3 regions of the Paramixta manurensis genome follow, and region 1 is predicted to be linked to each of the others. Evidence: predicted binding sites of a transcription regulator. Region 1 holds the regulator's gene; each other region holds the start of a gene.
The links. The regulator PurR, encoded in region 1, represses purine synthesis genes. The targets are predictions, from matches to a motif close to CANGCAAACGTTTGCNTG.

Region 1 (3,163 bases):
CATGATCCCCATCCCCATCGCTTGTGCCATCGGGAACAATTCACCCTCGCTTGTTCGCTCTAGCAGCGAATACTCAAGCTGGAGCGCAATAATCGGCGCCCATCCCCGAAATTGAGCAAACATCTGCGCTTCGGCCGTTTTCCAGGCGGGAATGTCTGAGAAGCCGACATAACGAATTTTACCGGCGGTAACCAGATCGTCGAGACCGCGTAGTGTCTCCTCAATGGGCGCGGTTCGATCCCAGTTGTGCAACCAATAGATATCGATATAGTCGCACTGGAGCCGTTTCAAAGAGGCTTCGCATTGTTGGATAAGCGCTTTGCGCCCCGCCCCGCCGCCGTTCGGATCGCCCGGGTGCAGGTTGCAATAGAACTTAGTGCTAAGTACCAACGCATCGCGCCGAACGCGATTTTGGGTAAGGTAATCTCCGATAATTTGCTCAGAATGACCGGCAGTATAAATATTGGCGGTATCCACGAAGTTTCCTCCACGCGCCAGATATTCATCAAGCATAGCGAACGACTCTTCGGGGCTGGCTCCCCAGCCGAAGTCTTCACCGAACGTCATGGTTCCCAGACAATATGGGCTAACGCGCAATCCGGAACGTCCAAGTGTGACAAAGTGATTGAGAGGCATTGATTGCTCCTGTTCAGGTTAGAGAATGCAGCCAATGAGCTGCCGGTAAGTCGAGGGCGAGTGATCGCTTCCAACCGGAACAGACAGGGTATGTCGTCCTTAATCAGCGAAGAAGGCGTGTGCGTTCATTTCTTATGCGTGATAGTTCAAAGATGCCTGCAGCGAGGGGCGTGTCGGCACATAAAAAAACTGCACCTTACTTTGTTGGATGCCCAACATTTGGCGTGCAGCTCATCAATGATTTTTTATTTTCGCCAGCTTAGTGCATAACCGCCGTCAGGCTAAAAGCCACAATCACCAGTAAAGCAGCGACGGTTGTAAACAATGAAAACTTTAGATCGGTTGACATGTTTCGCTCCTGAAAGACCTTACAAAGGGTAATTGAATAGATTTTCGCACAGTTGCCGGTAAAAATCTCGTCTTATGCTCACAGCCTTGATAGAATTTCGTTTTTCCGTTGCGCAACAACCGTCGCATTCGGTTGTTGGCTGCCTGTTCCCGGTGTTCCACCTTCCTGATATGACTCAGAAAGCCACCCTAAAACATGAATAACGCCGGGTCGAAAAGCTAAATTGACGCAAACGATTAACATTCAGTTTATCAGCCAGTTGCGATAAACCAGGAGTACCATTTTAATGGCAACAATTAAAGATGTGGCGAAACGCGCCGGGGTTTCGACCACCACCGTTTCACATGTCATCAATAAAACCCGTTTCGTAGCCGAAGAGACGCGGGAAGCGGTGCAGGATGCGATTAAAGCGCTGCACTATTCGCCGAGCGCGGTCGCACGCAGCCTTAAGGTTAATCACACTAAGTCGATCGGCCTGTTGGCCACCTCAAGCGAAGCGCCCTATTTTGCCGAAATTATTGAGGCGGTCGAAAACCGCTGTTTTGAGCGTGGCTACACTCTCATCCTTGGCAATGCGCATAACGATTTGCAAAAACAGCAGGCCTACCTGTCAATGATGGCGCAAAAACGCGTCGACGGGTTGCTGGTAATGTGTTCGGAATATCCGAACGATTTATTAAAAATGCTGGAAGAAAACCGTTCTATTCCGATGGTGGTGATGGATTGGGGCGAATCACGCGGCGACTTTACCGATACGGTGCTGGATAACGCTTTTGAAGGCGGCTATTTGGCAGGTCGCTATCTTATTGAGCGTGGTCACCGTGATATTGGGGCGATTCCCGGCCAGATGGAGCGAAATACCGGCGGCGGTCGTCACGCCGGCTTTCTGAAAGCATTGGCTGAAGAGAATATCCCGGTGCGCAACGAATGGATTGTTCAGGGCGATTTTGAGCCAGAATCAGGCTACCAAGCTATGCAACAGATTCTCTCGCAAAAACAGCGGCCTACAGCTGTATTTTGCGGCGGCGATATTATGGCGATGGGCGCGATTTGCGCCGCCGATGAACTGGGGTTACGCGTCCCACAGGATATTTCGGTGATCGGGTATGACAACGTGCGCAACGCGCGTTATTTCGCGCCAGCATTGACCACCGTACACCAGCCTAAAGAGCAGTTAGGCGAAACCGCTTTCGATATGCTGCTTGACCGTATTATCAACAAACGCGAAGAGCCGCAAACTATTGAAGTTCATCCCCATCTGGTCGAGCGCCGCTCGGTTGCCGATGGCCCGTTCCTTGATTACCGGCGGTAACGCTTAATGCTGCGGGCAGCGCCGCTGTCCGCAACACGACGCGATGGGCGTTAGGTTCCCTTCTCTTCACGTAACCACTCCTCATTCAACGTCTCTCCGGTGCCAAGATAGCTCAATAACCATGTCAGCGCCGGAGACGTATCCTGCTCGATCCAACTCACGCAGCAGGGGCTGTCGGGAAAACGTGTCGCCAGATTTAGCTCATGCAAATGCCCCGCGGCTAACCACGGCGCGGCGAAGTGCCCGGGCACCATCCCGACGCAAAGCCCGGCCTGTAAGCAATCGAACCCGGTTTCCCAATCCGGTACCACCAGACGCCGCTGATTGTCCAACGTCCAAGTGGTTCGTCGCGGTAAGGCGCGTGAGGTGTCCTCCAGTACCAGTGATGGCCAGGCGCGAATGACTTCATCATCCAGCACATCGCGATAGCTGGCTAATGGGTGTGTGGCGCTTACCACGCAACGCCAGTTCAGGGTGCCCATGTCGCGGAAGGCGAAACGGCCACCGACCGGAATGGCCTGAGTTGCCCCAATAGCCACTTCAACTCGCCCATCTGCCAGCGCATCCCAAACCCCATTAAAGACTTCCGGTGAAACCAGCAGTTCCATATCCGGGAAGTGGCGGTAAAAATCCAACACCAGTTGACGCGTTCGCTGTGGTTTTACAATCCTATCGACCGCAATGCTCAACTGACCTCGCCAGCCATTAGCTACCTGCTGACACTGACGCCGCGTGGCAAGCATTTTTTTGATAACACCACGGCTTTCGCGAATAAATAGCGCGCCGGCATCGGTCAGAACCACATCGCGATGCCGCCGCTCAAACAAGCTTACCGCCAACCACTCCTCCAGTTGCCGTACCGTATA
Region 2 (3,163 bases), 320 kb from region 1:
TGGTGGCAATTCCAGCCACGCGATGTGGCGTCGGGGATATCGCCCGCCTAAGACTTTCACCGTTTTTTCCGTGTCGGCAAGCCGCTTATGCCGCCGACGCGGTTTGCCCTTCGCCCTATTCTCTTCCATACTTCCCTAATACATTCAAAATATTAATGGCGGCAAGGGCCGCTATCCACGTGAGTAAGGAGAAGATCCGGTGAAACTTTACATCTACGATCATTGTCCATTCTGCGTTAAAGCACGCATGATTTTCGGCTTAAAAAATCTGCCGGTCGAACTGGTTGTCCTGCTTAACGATGACGAAGAAACGCCAAAAAAATTAATCGGTCAGAAGATAGCTCCCATTCTGCAAAAAGAGGATGGCAGTTGTATGCCTGAGAGTATGGATATTGTTCGTTTTATCGATAAGCAAGATGGTGAGCCTTTGATCACCGGCAAAACCAATCCGGCCATCAGTGACTGGCTACGTCAGGTGAATGGCTACGTGAATAAATTGTTGCTGCCGCGTATTGCCGAAGCCGCTTTTGCTGAATTCGCCACCCCTGAAGCACGCCGTTATTTTAAGGACAAAAAAGAGGCAAATGTCGGCAGTTTCGCTGAGCTGAAGCAACATGCGCCGGGTCTGGTGAAGAAAATTAGCCAGGATCTGCGCGATCTGGATAAGTTCATCGTCAAACCGAACGCGGTCAATGGCGAACTGTCGGAAGACGATATTCATCTGTTCCCCTTACTGCGTTCCCTTACGCTGGTTGCCGGCGTTGAATATCCCAGCCGCGTGGCAGAGTATCGGGACAATATGGCTAAACAAACCCAAGTTAACCTGCTCTCTTCAATTGCTATTTAATCAGCGGGGCGGCGCTAACACTCGCCGCCCATTTAACCCACTTCCGTTTACCGACACATTTCCTTGCCTTTTTCGCCCCCCTTTCAGTGATATCCTGGTGACTCTGACGACGCGCTAAGGCAAGCTATCATGCTGAAACAGGACCGTTTGTGTGAATAAAATTATTGAGGATTTGAATGAAGAAGGCATTTCTCGGGCTGGCAGCCCTTATTTTTGCTGGCTTATTGGTCGGCTGTAACCAACTCACTCAGTACACCGTTAACGAGCAGGACATTAACAAGGCGCTGCAAAAACATAATAATTATGAAAAAGATATTGGCGTATCGGGCTTAGTTAATGCGCACATTGTATTGAGCAATTTAAGTAGCCAAATTGGCCGTGAAGAGCCGAACAAAGTCACACTTTCCGGCGATGCTGACGTCAATATAACTTCACTTTTCGGCCCGCAACAAGCCACCATGAAACTTAAAATGAAGGCGCAACCGTGGTTTGATAAAGACAAGGGCGCCATTTATCTCAAAGATCTGGAAATTGTCGACGCGGACGTACAGCCGGAAAAAATGCAGTCGATCATGAAATCAGTGACGCCATATCTTAACCAGTCACTAAAAAGCTACTTTGATCGTAAACCGGCCTACGTTTTAAGTTCCGATCGCAGTAAAGCCGAATCGTTAGCGAAGAAATTCGCCAAAGGGCTGGAAGTGAAGCCCGGCGAGTTAGTGATTCCATTTACCGATTAATCATCGCTGCCGGTTTCGGTCCAGCCACCAGCCAAAAGCGTGAGCCGCCCTGCTCACGCTTTTTTTCTTCTAACCACATAAACCAAGTGCAATCGGTTGCCTTTATCCTTATGCTTAGTCCCCGGCTGAAATCCGCCATGTGATCTTTTCTTCTTAGCCGGAGCCTTAAACATGACTGCACGCCCTCAAGAACTTATTATTCGCCGCCCTGACGACTGGCATATCCATCTGCGCGACGATGACATGTTGCAAACCGTGGCGCCTTATACCAGCGCGGTATGCGGTCGTGCGATTGTGATGCCTAATTTGGTACCGCCAGTCACCAGCGTCGAGGCGGCGCGCGCGTATCGCGAGCGTATTCTGTCCGCCGTTCCGGCGGAGCATGACTTTCAGCCGTTAATGACCTGCTATCTGACCGATTCGCTCGATCCGAACGAAGTCGAAAAAGGTTTTAATGAAGGGGTGTTCACGGCGGCAAAACTGTACCCAGCCCATGCCACGACTAACTCTAGCCACGGCGTTACCAATATTGCAGCCATCGCCCACGTGTTGGAGCGGATGCAAAAAATCGGGATGCCATTATTGATTCATGGCGAAGTCACCGATGCACATATTGATATTTTCGATCGTGAGGCGCGTTTTATCGAAACGGTGATGACACCGCTACGCCAGCAGTTCCCGGAGCTTAAAGTCGTTTTCGAGCATATCACCACCAAAGAGGCCGCCGCTTACGTGCAGGAGGGCAATCGTTATATTGCCGCTACCATCACGCCACAGCATTTGATGTTCAACCGTAACCATATGTTGGTCGGCGGCGTACGCCCCCATTTATATTGCTTACCGATCCTCAAACGTAATGTGCACCAGGAGGCGTTACGCCAAGTTATCGCCAGCGGTAACCCGCGTTTCTTTCTCGGAACCGATACCGCGCCGCATTTACGCCATCGTAAAGAAGCCAGTTGCGGCTGCGCGGGCGTGTTCAATGCGCCGACCGCCCTGCCCGCCTATGCCACGGTATTTGAAGAGATGAACGCGCTACAGCACTTTGAAGCTTTCTGTTCAGAAAACGGCCCGCGTTTCTATGGGCTGCCGCTCAATCAGGGCACGCTGAAGTTAGTTCGAACCCCGTGGACGGTAGAAGAGAGTATTCGTATTGGCGAAGAAACGCTGGTGCCCTTCCTCGCCGGGGAAACCCTCAACTGGCAAGTTGCTACCGCCTAATCCTTTCGGGAAGCGTTGGCTTCCCATCTTTTTATTGCTTTCGCATCGAGTATACTGTATTTATATACAGTATACTTTTCGGAGGCTTTTATGCGTGTCGAAGTTACTGTCGCAAAAACTACTCAACTCCCTCAAGGCGCGCTTGAAGCGCTCACCAGCGAGCTGGAAAAACGAATTAATCACCATTATCCCGAAACGCAAAACCATGTGTCGGTCCGCTATGCCAGCGCCAATAATTTGACGGTTATGGGGTCGGGCAAAGAGGAAAAAGATCGGATCAGCGAAATTTTGCAGGAAACCTGGGAAAGCGCTGATGACTGGTTTATTACTGGTTAACCACTCTGTTGTGCCGTTG
Region 3 (3,163 bases), 840 kb from region 1:
TTGCAAAAATGTATGTGGATGAAGTTTTTTCCGGGCTGGATTACGCGAACTTCCCGAAAATCACCTTGATTGAAAATAAAATGAAGGTGGATGAAATGGTCACGGTACGTGATATTACCCTGACCAGTACCTGTGAACATCACTTCGTGATTATTGATGGTAAGGCGACCGTGGCCTATATCCCCAAAGATAAAGTGATTGGTTTGTCGAAGATTAACCGCATTGTACAGTTCTTCGCCCAGCGCCCGCAGGTACAGGAACGTTTGACGCAGCAGGTGCTGATTGCTTTGCAAACGCTACTTGGTACCAACAATGTGGCGGTTTCGATTGATGCGGTTCACTATTGCGTGAAAGCGCGCGGCATTCGCGATGCAACCAGCGCGACGACCACGACGTCGCTTGGTGGTTTGTTCAAGTCGAGCCAGAATACCCGTCAGGAGTTCCTGCGCGCGGTACGCCACAACTAATCAATGCCTGATGTGCCTCACTGTATGGTGGGGCCATTCACCCGGATAAATGCGGACAGGAAAGCGCGTCATGCCACGCAATATCACGCTGGATTTCATCCGCGGTTTGGCTATTTTGGGCATTTTACTGCTCAATATTGTCGGCTTTGCGCTTCCCTCTGCGGCTTATCTTAATCCTGCCTGGAACGGGCCGCCCTCCGTTAGCGATCGCTGGACCTGGGCGCTGTTAGATCTGTTCGCGCAGGTCAAATTTCTCACGTTGTTTGCGCTGTTGTTCGGCGCCGGATTACAGATGTTGCAGCCGCGCGGTAAAGCCTGGCTGCGGGCGCGGCTTACCTGGCTCACATTATTCGGTTTTATCCACGCAGTGTTTTTCTGGGAAGGCGATATTTTGCTGGATTACGGCATTATTGGCCTGATTGCGTGGCGATTAATCCGCGATGTTCCTTCAACTCGTACCTTGTTTAAAACCGGCGCATTGCTGTACCTGATCGGCGTGGCGGTGCTGGTGGTCTTCGGCCTGATTTCGTCGCCGGAGCCGAGTCATTCATGGCTGCCAGGCGCGGCGGAAGTGCAATACGAAGCGTTGTGGAAGCCAGCCGGAGGGTGGGAAGCGGTGCATAACCGTCTACAGTCTCTCTCCTCTTCGCTGTTAGCGCTCGGCGCGCAGTATGGCTGGCAACTGGCCGGTTTAATGATGATGGGCGGCGCGTTAATGCGTAACGGCTGGCTGCGGGGCGCTTTTAGCCAACGTCACTATCGCCGTATGGCCGCGCTGTTATTGCTGCTTAGCGCGGTCATCCAAATTCCCTCAATCGTCATACAATGGCAAGTGCAGTGGGCATTTCGCTGGTGTGGCTTCTTTCTACAGGCGCCGCGTGACTTAGCGGCACCGTTACAAAGTCTTGGTTACGCCGCACTCTGTTTTGGCTTTTGGTCACAATTAGCCAGGCTGAAAATAACCCGGGCAATTTGTTGCGCCGGGCGGATGGCATTAAGTAACTACCTGCTACAGACGCTAATTTGCAGCACGCTCTTTTACCGTTTTAACCTGTTTATGCAGTTGGACCGGTTGCAGCTTTTGGCGCTGGTCCCGGCGATCTGGGTCATTAACCTGATATTTTCCGTGCTCTGGCTGCGTTATTTCCGCCTGGGGCCGATGGAGTGGGTGTGGCGCAAATTAACCGCACTCGGCGCCGGACAATCGCCGAAAAACTCTCTGCCAGGATAATGACGGCCATCACAAAGGTTGCAGAATTGTATGTAACCGTTTTCATGAGTGTGACGAGATTCACGCAGCCGAAGGGCAACCCCTGACAGAATAGCCGCCAGAAACGCTTCATGTGTCAGGTACGCTATGCAATTTTTCACTTTTTTCACCAGGATGCGCCCATGATTACCATCCGTGACGTTGCGCGTCAGGCGGGGGTGTCGGTCGCGACGGTATCGCGTGTGTTAAATCACAGCAATGCGGTAACGCAAGAAACGCGTGATGCGGTATTACAGGCGGTTGAATCTCTGGGCTATCGGCCAAATGCCAACGCGCAGGCGTTAGCCACCCAAGTGAGCGATACCATTGGTGTGGTGGTGATGGATGTCTCCGACCCCTTTTTCGGCGCATTGGTTAAAGCGGTCGATACGGTAGCGCAGCGCCTGCAAAAACATGTCTTAATCAGCAACTCCTGGCATCAGGAAGAAAAAGAGCGTCATGCGATTGAAGTGTTAATTCGTCAGCGTTGTAGTGCGTTGATTGTTCATGCAAAAACGCTTTCCGATCGGGAACTGGCCGGTTTTATGGAACAGGTGCCAGGCATGGTTCTCATCAACCGTATTATTCCCGGCTATGCGCACCGCTGTGTCTGTCTTGATAACGTCAGCGGGGCACTAATGGCAACCCGTATGTTGCAGCAGTACGGCCATCAGCGCATCGGTTATTTGAGTTCCAGCCACCCGATTGAGGATGTTGAGCAGCGGCGCGAAGGCTGGTTAATGGCATTGGCCGAGCAGGGCATCGTGCCGCCGGAAGTCTGGGTCGCCAGCGGTGAACCCGATATGCAAGGCGGCGAAGCGGCGATGGTAGAACTGCTGGGGCGTAACCTGCATCTTACCGCGATACTGGCTTATAACGACGGGATGGCGGTCGGGGCGCTCACCGCATTAAAAGATAACGGTATCCTGGTTCCGCAGCACTGCTCGGTGGTGGGATTTGATGATATTCCCGCGTCGCGCTATACCGATCCACAATTGACTACCGTGCGTTATCCTATTGTTTCGATGGCAAAATTGGCAACTGAGCTGGCGTTAAAAGGTGCGGCAGGGCAGTTAGATGCCAGCGCCCAACACTGTTTTATGCCGACGCTGGTTCGGCGTCACTCGGTCGCCGGGAAACAAAGTGTGGAGCCGGTCACTAATTCAACCGATTTACCGATGTAACCGTTTTCAATCTGTGAGTAAATTCACAGTTAATTAACATCACGCTCTCTATGATGACAGCGTCGTACCAAGGGTGAAACATAATGTAACGCACCATCTTCCCCGTCTGGCGCGTTACCACACAACTGCGAAACAGTTCGCCCTCGCTGTCTGGAAGCATTACCCAACACGGAAGTCAGGATTTGTGTTAGCAAATCATCGGCTTCGCGCAACGTTTTCTTAACATATCGCCTCGCTGATTATTACAAACCGATTGTTTTGTC

Region 2: pyrC (dihydroorotase) is a predicted target of PurR. The motif match lies at 1,673-1,690, and genes of this name have one in related genera.
Region 3: galS (HTH-type transcriptional regulator GalS) is a predicted target of PurR. The motif match lies at 1,728-1,745, and genes of this name have one in related genera.

The regions. Positions count from the first base shown of each region.
Region 1 is NZ_CP054212.1:2,197,168-2,200,330, reverse strand. It holds gene PMPD1_RS10695 (aldo/keto reductase) at 1-636, opposite strand, end outside; gene cydH (cytochrome bd-I oxidase subunit CydH) at 896-985, opposite strand; gene purR (HTH-type transcriptional repressor PurR) at 1,272-2,297, shown strand; gene punR (DNA-binding transcriptional activator PunR) at 2,348-3,163, opposite strand, start outside.
Region 2 is NZ_CP054212.1:1,874,978-1,878,140, reverse strand. It holds gene mdtH (multidrug efflux MFS transporter MdtH) at 1-51, shown strand, start outside; gene grxB (glutaredoxin 2) at 200-847, shown strand; gene PMPD1_RS09160 (lipoprotein) at 1,024-1,587, shown strand; gene pyrC (dihydroorotase) at 1,759-2,808, shown strand; gene dinI (DNA damage-inducible protein I) at 2,899-3,144, shown strand.
Region 3 is NZ_CP054212.1:3,042,142-3,045,304, reverse strand. It holds gene folE (GTP cyclohydrolase I FolE) at 1-467, shown strand, start outside; gene yeiB (DUF418 domain-containing protein YeiB) at 538-1,698, shown strand; gene galS (HTH-type transcriptional regulator GalS) at 1,860-2,900, shown strand.